One region of the Bacillus nitratireducens genome, then DNA from elsewhere that is predicted to be linked to it. Evidence: predicted binding sites of a transcription regulator. Region 1 holds the regulator's gene; each other region holds the start of a gene.
The links. The regulator LexA, encoded in region 1, represses DNA repair genes until DNA is damaged. The targets are predictions, from matches to a motif close to CGAACATATGTTCG.
Positions count from the first base shown of each region.

Region 2: the regulator LexA is predicted to act here: its motif matches at 2,704-2,717, upstream of Q3V31_RS27060 (YolD-like family protein).
Region 3: the regulator LexA is predicted to act here: its motif matches at 1,744-1,757, upstream of addB (helicase-exonuclease AddAB subunit AddB).

Region 1 covers NZ_JAUMJO010000002.1:512,145-516,702, forward strand. Annotated here, with positions in the region: gene Q3V31_RS08965 (DUF4097 family beta strand repeat-containing protein) at 1-406, shown strand, start outside; gene lexA (transcriptional repressor LexA) at 509-1,129, opposite strand; gene Q3V31_RS08975 (YneB family resolvase-like protein) at 1,271-1,927, shown strand; gene Q3V31_RS08980 (DUF896 domain-containing protein) at 1,973-2,212, shown strand; gene tkt (transketolase) at 2,954-4,558, shown strand, end outside.
Region 2 covers NZ_JAUMJO010000011.1:10,305-14,862, reverse strand. Annotated here, with positions in the region: gene Q3V31_RS27075 (SDR family oxidoreductase) at 80-787, opposite strand; gene Q3V31_RS27070 (hypothetical protein) at 1,103-1,450, opposite strand; gene gerPF (spore germination protein GerPF) at 1,663-1,878, shown strand; gene Q3V31_RS27060 (YolD-like family protein) at 2,197-2,532, opposite strand; partial or broken gene Q3V31_RS27055 (hypothetical protein) at 2,898-3,303, opposite strand; gene Q3V31_RS27050 (hypothetical protein) at 3,492-3,713, opposite strand; gene Q3V31_RS27045 (peptidylprolyl isomerase PrsA) at 4,170-4,558, opposite strand, start outside.
Region 3 covers NZ_JAUMJO010000001.1:1,063,390-1,067,947, reverse strand. Annotated here, with positions in the region: gene Q3V31_RS05645 (TVP38/TMEM64 family protein) at 301-894, shown strand; gene lepB (signal peptidase I) at 1,103-1,666, shown strand; gene addB (helicase-exonuclease AddAB subunit AddB) at 1,783-4,558, shown strand, end outside.

The DNA.
Region 1 (4,558 bases):
TGGACAAATAGAAATAAGTAATGTGAAAAGTGACCGCGTAAGTGTTGAAACACTCGCAGGAGAAGTGGATTTGAAACATGTAACAGCTAAGAGTGTGGAGGGATCTACAAAAGCTGGTGAGGTGAGCTTTAAAAAAGTAATAGGGAAAGTAACAGCAAAAACGGCTAGCGGAGATGTATATATTATGGATCATGATCCAAAATATGATGTAGAGGCAAGTTCAACTGCTGGAGATGTAGATATTACTTTGTTGGAAAAACCACAAGATGCAGTTATAACGGGGCAAAGTGCTGCTGGAGACGTGACAATTTTTAATGAAGAAAATCAAAATATAACAATTGGTAATGGGAGTAAAAAAATTAGCGGTAAAACAGCTGCTGGAGATGTTACTATTGAAACGCGTTAATAATTAAGGTAATGCATTCTTTTGAGTAAACGGAAATCTATCAAAATATAAAAAGAAGATAATCCCCTATATAAATAAGGGGATTATCTTCTTTTTATATTTTTAATGTAAATCACGATATACGCCGATTACTTTTCCGATAACTGACACTTGTTTTAAAATGATAGGTTCTAGTGAAGAGTTTTCCGGTTGTAGACGGAAATGATCTTTTTCTTTATAGAAACGTTTAACAGTTGCTTCGTTATCTTCTGTTAAAGCAACTACAATTTCACCGTTGTATGCAGACTGTTGTTGGCGAACTACAACTAAATCTCCATCAAAAATACCAGCGTCAATCATGCTATCTCCAGAAATGCGTAACATAAACACTTGATCTGCTCCAGCAACGATACTAGCTGGAAGTGGGAAGTGATCTTCTACACTTTCGACTGCTGTAATCGGTAAACCGGCAGTAACTTTTCCGACGATTGGAACTTGAATAACAGATTGTGTTTCTGTTTCCATTCGGTTGTCACCTAAAATTTCAATTGCGCGTGGTTTTGTTGGATCGCGTCGAATATATCCTTTTTCTTCTAGTCGTGATAAATGTCCGTGCACTGTAGAACTAGAAGCGAGGCCGACTGCTTGACCGATTTCACGTACGGAAGGTGGATATCCTTTTTCTTGTACTTTTAGCTTAATAAAGTCGAGAATGTCTTGCTGGCGTTTCGTTAACTTTTCCATGTTTTCTAACACCTCGTTTTCTTTCATTTTTCTTATTAATAAGTATAACATGCGAAAAAACATTCTACAAACATAAGTTCGAACAAAAGGAAGATTTATGATACACTAGAGGGAAAATAAAGCGAGAAAGAAGGGTTCAAAATGAATGCAATTGTTTATGCGCGTGTCAGTACAACAAAAGAAGCACAAGAAACATCATTATTGCGTCAAAAGGATGAATTATTGCATTTAGCTGAGCGCTATCAAATGAATGTGACAAAGGTGATTGAGGAGCAGGCTAGTGGCTATACAATTGAACGTGATGGCATATTAGAAGTATTAGATACAATTCGAGATGAACAAGTTGATGTACTTCTAATACAAGATGAAACGCGTCTTGGTAGAGGGAATGCGAAGATTGCATTAATGCATTGTTTACATAAAGAAGGAATAAAAGTATATACACATACGCATAATGGTGAATTACAACTTTCAGATTCTGACTCGATGGTATTGGATATCATTGGAATCGTGGAAGAGTATCAAAGGAAGATTCACAATTTGAAAATTAAGCGTGGCATGCAAAGGGCGGTAGAGAAAGGGTTTCGCCCAGAGAATAATTTGAAAAATCGTCATTTAAGTATAGGACGTGAGAAAAAAGAAGTACCAATTGAGGAAATTGTACGTTTACGCCGGAATGAATTAACTTTTGAAGAAATTGCAGCAACACTTCGTGGTTTTGGTCATGATGTTTCAAAAGCAACTGTACATCGAAGATATGTAGAATATACAAAGCAATTGCTTGATAAAGAGGACTAACTATTGTATGATAATAATCAGTTTTGAGTAGAAGGGGGATTCGAGATGCCAAGTCACGAACTCATTGAACGCATTAACTTCTTAGCGAAAAAAGCAAAAGCTGAAGGCTTAACTGAAGAAGAACAACGTGAGCGCCAATCGCTACGTGAACAATATTTAAAAGGATTTCGTCAAAATATGTTAAACGAATTAAAAGGAATTAAAGTCGTTAACGAAGAAGGCACGGATGTTACACCGACGAAATTGAAAGCTTTAAAAAAGCAAGATAATGCAAAATTAAATTAAAAGATGGGCATAGCCCGTCTTTTTTGATATTAATAGAAAGATACGTGAGTAATAGCTTTCCGGTTGTAATGCTACTTCAATCGTTTCAATACATAGTGAGTGGTGAATTTAGACATATCAATTGATATGTCTTTTATTATGTACTTGTTGCGAAGGTAATATGTGAATAAATCGAATTGGTTGACATAGCGTTATTAGAAGCAATGATTGCAAGTAGATTCAAGTAGATTGTATATACAGTAATTCTTTAGGCAGGATAAAATAGATGCGAGGAGAATATGCTTGTGCAATTTGTTTTATGATTAGTAGGAGTGCGTGGTTGAAATTAATGTGCTCTTCATATTTGCGCTAAGCTTAAAATATGGTCTTGTGCATGTGTTACTTTGATGGTAATTATTATTGATTTTATTTCGATTCAAAGGGAGAACACTCTTCTTTATTTTTAGTTAGAGCCTTCTATTCATTTGCCACGCGCAGTAATGAAAGGTTAAATATACATTTTTTATTTTTGGATTTAATGATATTGCATAAAAATACAGATAATTCCCTTTCTTTTTAAAATAAAAACAATAAAAAAGTATGTCATATTGAATGCCCATACATTCCCGGAAACATTGATTTTTTTATAAAATATCAAAAAAACATCAACATATTTGTCGATACATGTTGTATAATCTTGCGTGGGAAGCTATCATATAAATGTATAAAACGTTTACTAACATACGCGAAGGGAAGAATAGCATGTCACATTCAATCGAACAACTTTCTATCAACACGATTCGCACATTATCCATTGATGCGATTGAAAAAGCAAACTCTGGTCACCCAGGAATGCCAATGGGTGCAGCACCAATGGCTTATACATTATGGACTCAATTTATGAAACACAATCCAAATAACCCAACGTGGTTTAACCGCGATCGTTTCGTATTATCTGCAGGTCATGGTTCAATGTTATTATACAGCCTACTTCACCTATCTGGTTATGATGTAACAATGGATGACTTAAAGAACTTCCGTCAATGGGGAAGCAAAACTCCAGGACATCCTGAGTACGGTCATACAGCAGGTGTAGACGCAACTACTGGTCCACTTGGACAAGGTATTGCAACTGCTGTAGGTATGGCAATGGCTGAAAGACATTTAGCGGCTAAATACAACCGTGATGCGTATAATGTAGTAGATCATCATACATACGCTATTTGTGGTGATGGAGATTTAATGGAAGGCGTTTCTGCTGAAGCATCTTCATTAGCTGCTCATTTACAATTAGGTCGTCTTGTTGTACTTTACGATTCAAACGATATTTCATTAGATGGCGATTTAAATCGTTCATTCTCTGAAAGTGTAGAAGATCGTTACAAAGCATACGGCTGGCAAGTAATCCGTGTTGAGGATGGAAACGATATTGAAGCGATCGCAAAAGCAATTGAAGAAGCGAAAGCTGACGAAAAACGCCCAACGCTAATTGAAGTAAGAACGACAATTGGTTTCGGTTCTCCAAACAAATCAGGAAAATCAGCTTCACATGGTTCTCCACTTGGTGTAGACGAAACAAAATTAACGAAAGAAGCATACGCTTGGACTGCTGAACAAGACTTCCATGTAGCAGAAGAAGTATATGACAACTTCCGTAAAACAGTACAAGATGTTGGTGAAACGACGCAAGCTGCGTGGAACACGATGCTCGGTGAATATGCACAAGCATATCCAGAATTAGCAAACGAACTGCAAGCAGCAATGAACGGTCTTCTTCCAGAAGGTTGGGAACAAAGCTTACCAACTTATGAATTAGGATCAAAAGCAGCAACACGTAATTCTTCAGGTGCTGTAATTAATGCAATTGCAGAGTCTGTACCATCATTCTTCGGTGGATCTGCTGACCTTGCTGGTTCTAACAAAACATACATGAATAACGAAAAAGACTTTACAAGAGCTGATTACAGCGGAAAAAACATTTGGTACGGTGTACGTGAATTCGCAATGGGTGCAGCAATGAACGGTATCGCACTTCATGGCGGTTTAAAAACTTACGGTGGTACGTTCTTCGTATTCTCTGACTACTTACGTCCAGCAATTCGTCTTGCAGCATTAATGCAATTGCCTGTAACGTATGTATTCACACATGATAGTATCGCTGTTGGTGAAGATGGTCCAACACATGAGCCGGTTGAACAATTAGCAGCACTTCGTGCAATGCCAAACGTTTCTGTTATTCGTCCAGCAGACGGTAACGAATCAGTTGCAGCTTGGAGATTAGCTCTAGAATCAACAAAAACACCAACTGCATTAGTGTTAACTCGTCAAGATCTTCCAACATTAGAAGGTGCAAAAGACGACACTTAT
Region 2 (4,558 bases), on a different contig from region 1:
TTGCAAATGCTTTCTACATACTTCAATATATACTTGTCCTTCAAAAATGTGCATATCACATTTAATACCTATCTAAACATTAAATGCATACCGGACATGTCAATGAGTCACCGTTTTTATCTATTGATATATTTAATATATAATGAATTGCTTTATGTGACCACATTTCAGGTGTAGGAGATTCTTTTACATATTGAGGTGCACATAAGTGAAGCATTGGAGTGCTAATACTGCCACCTGGATCTAAGGCAACTACAGCCATGCCATTTGGTAGTTCCATTGCCATGGACTGCGTGATACCTTCAATAGCAAACTTCGAAGCACAATATGGCGCAAGTTCAGCCTCACCTTCTCTTCCCCAACTAGAGCTCATATTAATAATAATCCCTTTTTTTCTAGCTATCATCGCCGGGACGAACGCCCTAATGACATTTACTACCCCGTTCACATTTACACTCATTACACTTTCAAATTCTTGAGCGGGAACTTTCCATAACGGTGCGTTTTGATTAACAATCGATGCATTATTTATTAACATATCAGGAGCCCTATACTTATTAAGAATACTACTTGCCCATTTACTAACTTGTTGATGATTTGAAACATCAATTATTTGAAAATCATGTGAAGCACCATAATATTTATTAAGCTCTTCAATTTTATTTTTTGAGCGTCCACAGCCTACTATGTTCCATCCCAATTCATGAAACCTATCAACCAATGCACGTCCTAGCCCTTGCGTTACTCCAGTAATAATTACAAGTTTTCCAATGTCGTTTCGCTCCAACTTCATCTCCTCCTTTCAATTAATGTTACTCTTTTTATTCTTATTCAAATTCTTACTTAAGTATCAATTCATCTCATACTTTAGAAGTATTTTTGATAATACATATTACAAACAAAAAGAGTAACCATCATAGTTACTCTTTTTGTTTGTATCTTTATTATTTTTAAATTATATCTGCACTTTCCTACATTTCTCATATCAATAAATCTAGGTTACACAATGATGAAAGTATATTTATGTTTACGGTTCGATTTATCCAAATACTTTTCAATCCACATTTTCAACATAACATGGTCCACCTTTATCCAAGTATTTTCACGTAGACTTAAACACGCTTTTATTTAAAGTCTCAATCTCATTTTGCAACTTTTTAAATTGTTCAAAATGCATTGTTATAGATTGAGTACTATTCCTTTCAACATTTTGCTTCACTAATAAAACGCCTGTATCGTGAAAAATCGCTTCAAGTTCTTTCCTTATAGATACTTTCGTAATATATGCTGTTTTAATCGCCGATAAAATCGCTATTTCATTAAACTTTAATTTTATTTCATTAGGACAAAATGCTTTTTCGATCAATGTAACATCATTACTACAAATAAAAGCAACAAGTTTACTTGATTCTGCATCTGTTAAATCTACTGTTTTTATAACATTATCCATTACATTTTGCCTCCTTTAATTCCGTATATATTGATTATTCAAATTTATACTTTTTAAAATTCAACTCTTCGTTAATTCTAACATACTTTTTGCCCAATTAATTAAATAAAGCTTCAAACGTTTTCATATCCCACAATATTTGTCAAACGAACCAATTAGACTATACCTTCATATAGTAGTGCAAACAATTACTTATAAAGTAGGTGAAAATTATGCCCTCAGTTGTTGGGAATTTAGTTGTACAAAATAGTAACGGGTCTTTCAACTTAGGTGATTTCTATAACGTTTCTCCAAAAGAGAATACAAAAGCTTATAACGGTTCTGGCGCATCTAACGTTGGTTTCGTTGTGAACACTTTTAGTGGGGTTAGCGCGACTAATACATTTGATTCTGATTTAGCAGATCAAAACCAAGTTGGTACGGCCTAACCAGATCTGTATAATATTTTTAAATTTGTCTATACTATACTCAGGCTGATAAACAGCTATCGTTGATTTTTTGAGTACCCAATCTTTTTCTCCCTTTCCCTGGGGCTAAGCAGCTAGTTTGCATCTAGCTGCTTTTTCATTTCATTCTTCACCGCTTCAAAATAGTAAGGGGTTTGTCCATTATCCATTGACTATTAACCCATAACAATTGGGCTTTTGCAGGCAGCCTGACGTACAGTCAAATTTTGGGGTATGAATCTAACTGCCCGCCAATAGCGAGACAAATTAAAAAAGCTAAATTTCAAAATTCAGCTTCTTTTAGGTTACATCAATTATGTCCATTGTAGAAAATATATATGTTTTATAAAATGCATCTGTACATTTTACAATTTGTTGAATAGGATTTATATGAACCACTGTCATATAACTTGTAAGTATGTATCCTTCTTCAAAATATGTCACTAACATCTCTTCTTCAGACAATAATGAAGTTAATAACTTGTCTGAAATACTTTCTTTCGCTTCATTCGTTATTAGCGGTCTTTGGACTTTTAATTTCTCTCCAATAATTTTTTTCATACTCAATAATTGTTCCGACATTACTGTAAACGGAACCCACTCTCTTCCTTTTTCTTGAATATTTACATAATTCATTTTCTTTACTCCTCAATTTTCTATATCTATCCATTCACAAAATAGAAATTTCACTTCTAAATACACTTTGTCCATCTCTTATTTAATATATAGCGTAGCTTTCCAATTCAAAACTATTTATGAATTTGTAGAAATCTCCACTACCTAAAGAACGTTTGTTCTTATTATACACGAACGAACGTTCTTTAGGTAGTGCAACATGTAAATTTTTCAAACAAAATGTAACTTTAATCTATGAAGTTTATCCATACTCATTTATTACTTCCTATTATTAATCAATTTTCTTTGCACTTCCTATCGCATCATTGAATACGTGTAGCAACAATAAAAGCGACTCCACCCAATGTGGAGTCGCTTTTATTTTTCTACTTTTCTATCCTAACTAACGTTCTTTCTGGAATACAAATTTCAGCTACATCAAAATGATTTATTTTCAAGTTTAATTCCCAAACTTTTTTCTGATCTTCATCACCAACCCAACAACTAAATAATTCAAAGTATTCCCCTTCTTTTAAATACTCTTTCATAATTGAGCATAAAATTAAAAGTTTATTTTGAGCTTCTTCCTTCTCTTTTAAGCTTTGCCACTCAACTAGTTCAATTACCCATCCTGATGATACTTCGTAAATATAATTTATTTGAAATTGATGCTCTTTTACAACTTCAAGTAAACCTTCATCTGAAAAGCACGGTCCAATTATGATTAAATCATTGGAATCTTCAGAGGTTAACGGCACTTCTACATTACAGCCTATAACTAGCTAAACTTATTTTTAACTCCTCCAATATTGTTAAACAAAGCACTTTATAAATACATTTATACATTCATCTCCTGCATAGATAAAAGAAGTTTTAGTTTTACTATTCATTAACCATCCAACGACATAAGCATATACTTTTATTATGAATCAGTAAGGACGAACAAAATCAAAACTAATCATTTCATTACTTTATTTTCTCTATTGATTAAGTTTAGGTTTCATAATAATATGTAATTCTCTCTCTGTTTCTGTTTTTTTCGGATTCCGATAATATTCCAGTTTAAATTCTAATACTTCATACTCAATCATCCCAATCTTTATCCCTTTTGTTTCTTTTAATACATCTAGTAGAATACTTATATTTTCATTAGCTGATTCGAAAATTTTCCCTCCGCCTTCTCTTTTAAAAATAACTTTCATATATTCTCCTCCAAGTTAATTTAATAATTTAGTAAATCTAAAATTATTCATATCATAATGTAGAACACTTTTTGCAATAAAAAGAGTTCTACATTTCATTTCGTATAAAGTCAATTTACTCTCCGATAATAGGGTATGTATCATTCTTTAAATTATGTCTTCTATTCATTTTCTAAGAAAATACAAAAAATATATTTAGTTTATATTTAACAAGATTAATTAACAAAACATTATCATTTCAACATTTTGCGAATTAAATTGCTTATTCCTTTTATCTACATCCAAAATTTCCCATTGTAATTCTTAATATTTAAATGTAATATTGTGTTGTCTTACTATTTATTTATAACTCACACACTAACGCGAAAAGGGAACTCTATATGAGTTCCCTTTTCTATTGAAAATAAAAAAACAGAAATATAGCATTATGCTAAATCTCTGTTTTTCTTCTAAACCTTATTTCTCATCTAAGAATTTAAATGTATCTTTAAATTCTTTATCTGTTACTTTAATATCCGCTTCTTTCAATAGATCATTGATTACTTGTTGTTTCCATTTACCTGTCGCATCTTGCAGTCTTTGTTGTTCTAAATCTTTTCGAATCGTATCTTTTACTTCATCAAATGGTTTCAATTCTTTTTTATCCGTCACTTTTATTATATGATAACCATAAGATGTTTTTATCGGTTCACTTACTTGTCCTGCATCTAATTTATACGCAGCTTCCTCAAACTCTTTCACAGTTTGACCAGGAGCAAAACCAGCAATTTCTCCGCCCTGTTCCTTTGAACCAGTATCTTCCGAATATTGTTTCGCTAAAGTAGTAAAATCTTCACCATTATTTA
Region 3 (4,558 bases), on a different contig from region 1:
ATTACTCATTTCCATACAGGTAGTAAGGAGATTTTTTTGACACTACAGATTGACACTTTCTGTAGTTTCTTCTTTTTTATAATATGTAACCGTTAAGTTATAATCTGAGCGTGGTGTCTAAACTATTCTCATGTCTTGTCGAATATTGAAAGATTATCATAGCATAATAATGAAGGAATTCTAGAGGAAGATATGGAAACTTAATAATTACATCTCCATATGTCATATCTACCATTTCCTCTTTCATATAAGCAATGATACAGTAGGGGTAGTAATTAGAGTAAAGGGGTAAAGTGTAGAATGGATTTTCAGACAATCAAAGAATATTTTTCACCAGAAAATATGGATCACATTGTTGAAAGTTATAAAGCATTCGGGCCGCTTCTTGGGATTGGTTTACCGATGATAGAGGCGCTTATTCCAGCATTGCCTCTCATTGTGTTTGTACTGGCGAATGCTGTTGCATTTGGTTTTTGGTTCGGTTTTCTTTATTCGTGGCTTGGATCAGTAATTGGTGCAATGCTTGTATTTTTCATCATTCGTAGCTTTGGAAGAAGTCGTTTCTTTTCTTTTGTAAATAAGCATGAGAGAGTGCGAAAAGCGATGGGATGGATTGAAAGAAAAGGATTCGCGCCAATCTTTGTTATATTTTGTTTTCCGTTCACACCATCTGCGCTTATAAACGTTGTAGCTGGTTTGTCTCGCGTTAGCGTAAAACAGTTTGGACTAGCATTAGCATTCGGAAAGCTTGTTATGATCTTTATTTTAACGTATATCGGTCATGATTTAATGTCGTTTATTCATAAGCCGTTGAAATCAGTTATTGTGGGCGTTGTTATTTTTATTTTATGGTATGTAGGTAAAAAAATTGAAGTAAAGTTAGAACTACATTAGGAAAAGTCTTCTTTGTCCCGCATTAACGGGCAGTAAAACTCCCACCAAAAAATTCGACTGAAGTAAAGAAGTTAGGTGGGAGATCAAACTGCCCGTAAATGCCCGATTGGTTCAACTAATAATCGGTGGGGGATGAACAAAACCCCCACCGATTAAGTTTCACTTTATAAATACAAGCTTCATTATTAAAGGGTGAGGGGAGAAGCGAATGAAGAAAACTTTGAAAAAAGAAGGGCTAGAGTGGATAAGAACAATTTTAATTGGTGTACTATTAGCTATATTTTTTCGAACGTTTTTCTTTTCAACGTACGTTGTAGAGGGGAAGTCAATGATGCCGACATTGCAAGATGGCAATATGCTCGTTGTGAATAAGGTGAGTTATCAAGTAGGGGACTTGAATCGATTTGATGTCGTCGTTTTTCATGCGAATAAAAAAGAGGACTATGTAAAGCGAATTATCGGTTTACCTGGGGATCATATCGAATATAAGCATGATAAACTATATATAAACGGACAATTCGTGGAGGAACCTTATTTAGAGGCGTATAAGAAAGAGATAAATGGAAGGCAATTAACAGGTGATTTTAAATTAGAAGAATTAACGAAAGAAAAGTTTGTACCACCTGGTTCTATTTTTGTAGTTGGCGACAACCGCCTCGGTAGCTGGGATAGTAGGCACTTCGGTTTTGTGAAAGCTGATACAGTTGTCGGTAAAGTTGATTTACGATATTGGCCGATTCGAGAGGTGCAAACGAATTTTTCAAAAGGTTGATATAATAAAGTGAAGTATAGGAAAAGACAAACAGCTCAGTTTGTCTTTTTTCGTGTCCTATAATACAATTATGGTAGCAAACTAACGTTCGTTATGTAAGTGAAAGGTGGGGTTACATGTCACTTCGATTTGTGATTGGTAGAGCTGGAAGTGGAAAAAGTACACTTTGTTTACACGAAGTGCAAGAAGAGTTAAAGCAGCGCCCAAGAGGGAAAACAATATTATATCTTGTGCCAGAACAGATGACATTCCAAACGCAGCAGGCGTTAATTGGTAGTGAGGATGTTAGAGGTTCTATTCGGGCACAAGTTTTTAGTTTTTCACGGTTAGCGTGGAAGGTGCTGCAAGAAGTTGGCGGAGCGAGTCGTCTTCATATTGATGAAGCCGGTGTACATATGTTACTTCGTAAAATTGTAGAATCTCGTAAAGATGGATTATCGGTGTTTCAAAAAGCAGCGGAGCAAAACGGTTTCTTTGAACATCTTGGTAGTATGATTGCGGAGTTTAAACGTTATAATGTGACGCCATCTAACGTATATGAAATGTGGCAACAATTAGATGCGCATAGTAGTAGTGCAGAGCAAAAGCTGCTAGCGAATAAAGTGTATGATTTACAGTTATTATATGATGATTTCGAACGTGCTTTAATCGGAAAATATTTAGATTCAGAAGACTACTTACAATTATTAATTGAGAAGCTTTCAGACTCTGAGTATGTAAAAGGCGCGGAAATTTATATAGATGGATTCCATTCGTTTTCCCCTCAAGAGCTAGAAATTGTTAGAGGGTTAATGAAATTAGGAACTAGAGTAACAATAACATTAACGATAGATGAAAAAACGTTAGCGCAGCCAGTGAATGAACTAGATTTATTTTATGAAACGACGTTAACGTATGAACGAATAAAACAAGTAGCGCGTGAAGAGAAAATAGAAATTGAAAAAACAATTCCGCTGATGGAACAGCCGCGTTTTCATTCGCAAGCATTAGCACATTTAGAAACGTACTACGAAGCACGTCCAAATGAAAAATTTCATGGTGAAGCGAGTGTGACAATCAGTACAGCAGCTAATTTACGAGCTGAAGTAGAAGGTGTAGCTCGTGAAATTAGAAGACTTGTGGCGGATGAAGACTATCGTTACCGAGATATCGCAGTCCTTCTTCGTAACGGAGAAAGTTATTACGATGTAATGCGAACGTTATTTACGGATTATAATATCCCGCATTTCATCGATGAAAAACGCCCAATGTCACATCATCCGTTAGTAGAATGCATTCGTTCTGCATTAGAAATTATTAGTGGGAATTGGCGTTATGATGCAGTGTTCCGCTGCGTGAAAACAGAGCTTTTATATCCATTAGACGTAAGAAAAGAAGAGATGCGCGAAGAGATGGATGAGTTTGAAAACTACTGTTTAGCGTATGGTGTACAAGGGAAGAGATGGACTTCTGAAGATCCGTGGATGTATCGTCGTTATCGTTCTCTTGATGATGCGAGCGAAATGATAACAGACAGTGAGCGTGAAATGGAAGAGAAAATAAATCGACTTCGCGACGTTGTAAGAACGCCAGTTATTCGTATGCAAAAAAGACTGAAGCGTGCTGGAACAGTTATGCAAATGTGCGAAGCGGTATATTTATTTTTAGAGGAGCTTGACGTTCCGAAAAAACTAGAAGAATTACGTGTTCGGGCAGAAGAAAATGGAGATTTCTTATTTGCGACAGACCATGAGCAAGTATGGGAAGAAGTGATGAATCTTCTTGATACGTTCGTTGAGATGCTTGGTGAGGAGAAAATGTCACTATCTATGTTCACGGAGGTTATGTCGACAGGTCTTGAGGCACTTCAATTTGCGAACATTCCGCCGTCACTAGATCAAGTGTTAGTTGCTAATATTGATCATTCTAGATTATCAAATATTAAAGCGACGTTCATTATTGGAGTAAACGAAGGTGTGATTCCAGCAGCGCCTATGGATGAAGGTATGCTTTCTGATGAAGAAAGAAATGTTCTCACCGCTGCAGGTATCGAATTAGCACCAACGACGAGACAAACTTTATTAGAAGAACAGTTCGTTATGTATCAAATGGTGACGAGAGCATCTGAGAAGTTATACATTTCTTGTCCGCTTGCAGATGAGGAAGGGAAGACATTACTTGCGTCTAGCTTTATTAAGAAAATAAAAAGAATGTTCCCTGATGTAAAAGAATCATTTATTACAAATGACGTAAATGACTTATCACGTTCGGAACAAATTTCATACGTAGCAACGCCAGAAGTGACATTGTCTTATGTCATGCAGCAGCTGCAAACATGGAAGCGATACGGATTTGAAGGTAATTTAGACTTTTGGTGGGATGTATATAATTTCTACGTTACTTCCGATGAATGGAAGCAAAAAAGTAGCCGCGTGTTATCAAGTTTATTCTACCGAAATCGTGCACAGAAATTAAGTACAGCTGTAAGTAGGGATTTATATGGAGATACAATTAAGGGAAGCGTTTCTCGTATGGAATTATTTAACCGTTGTGCGTACGCTCATTTCGCGCAGCACGGTTTATCGCTAAGAGAGCGTGATATTTTCAAACTTGATGCGCCAGATATCGGTGAACTATTCCATGCAGCGCTGAAAAGAATTGCAGACAGGCTATTACGTGAAAACCGTACTTGGGCAGATTTATCAATAAAAGAGTGTGAGCATCTTTCTACTTTAGTAATAGAAGAAATTGCACCATTATTACAAAGACAAATTTTATTAAGTTCAAACCGTCATTTCTATTTAAAACAAAAACTACAACAAATCATTTTCCGTACATCACTTATTCTTCGTGAACATGCGAAGTCTAGTGGTTTTGTACCAGTTGATTTAGAGGTACCGTTCGGTATGGGCG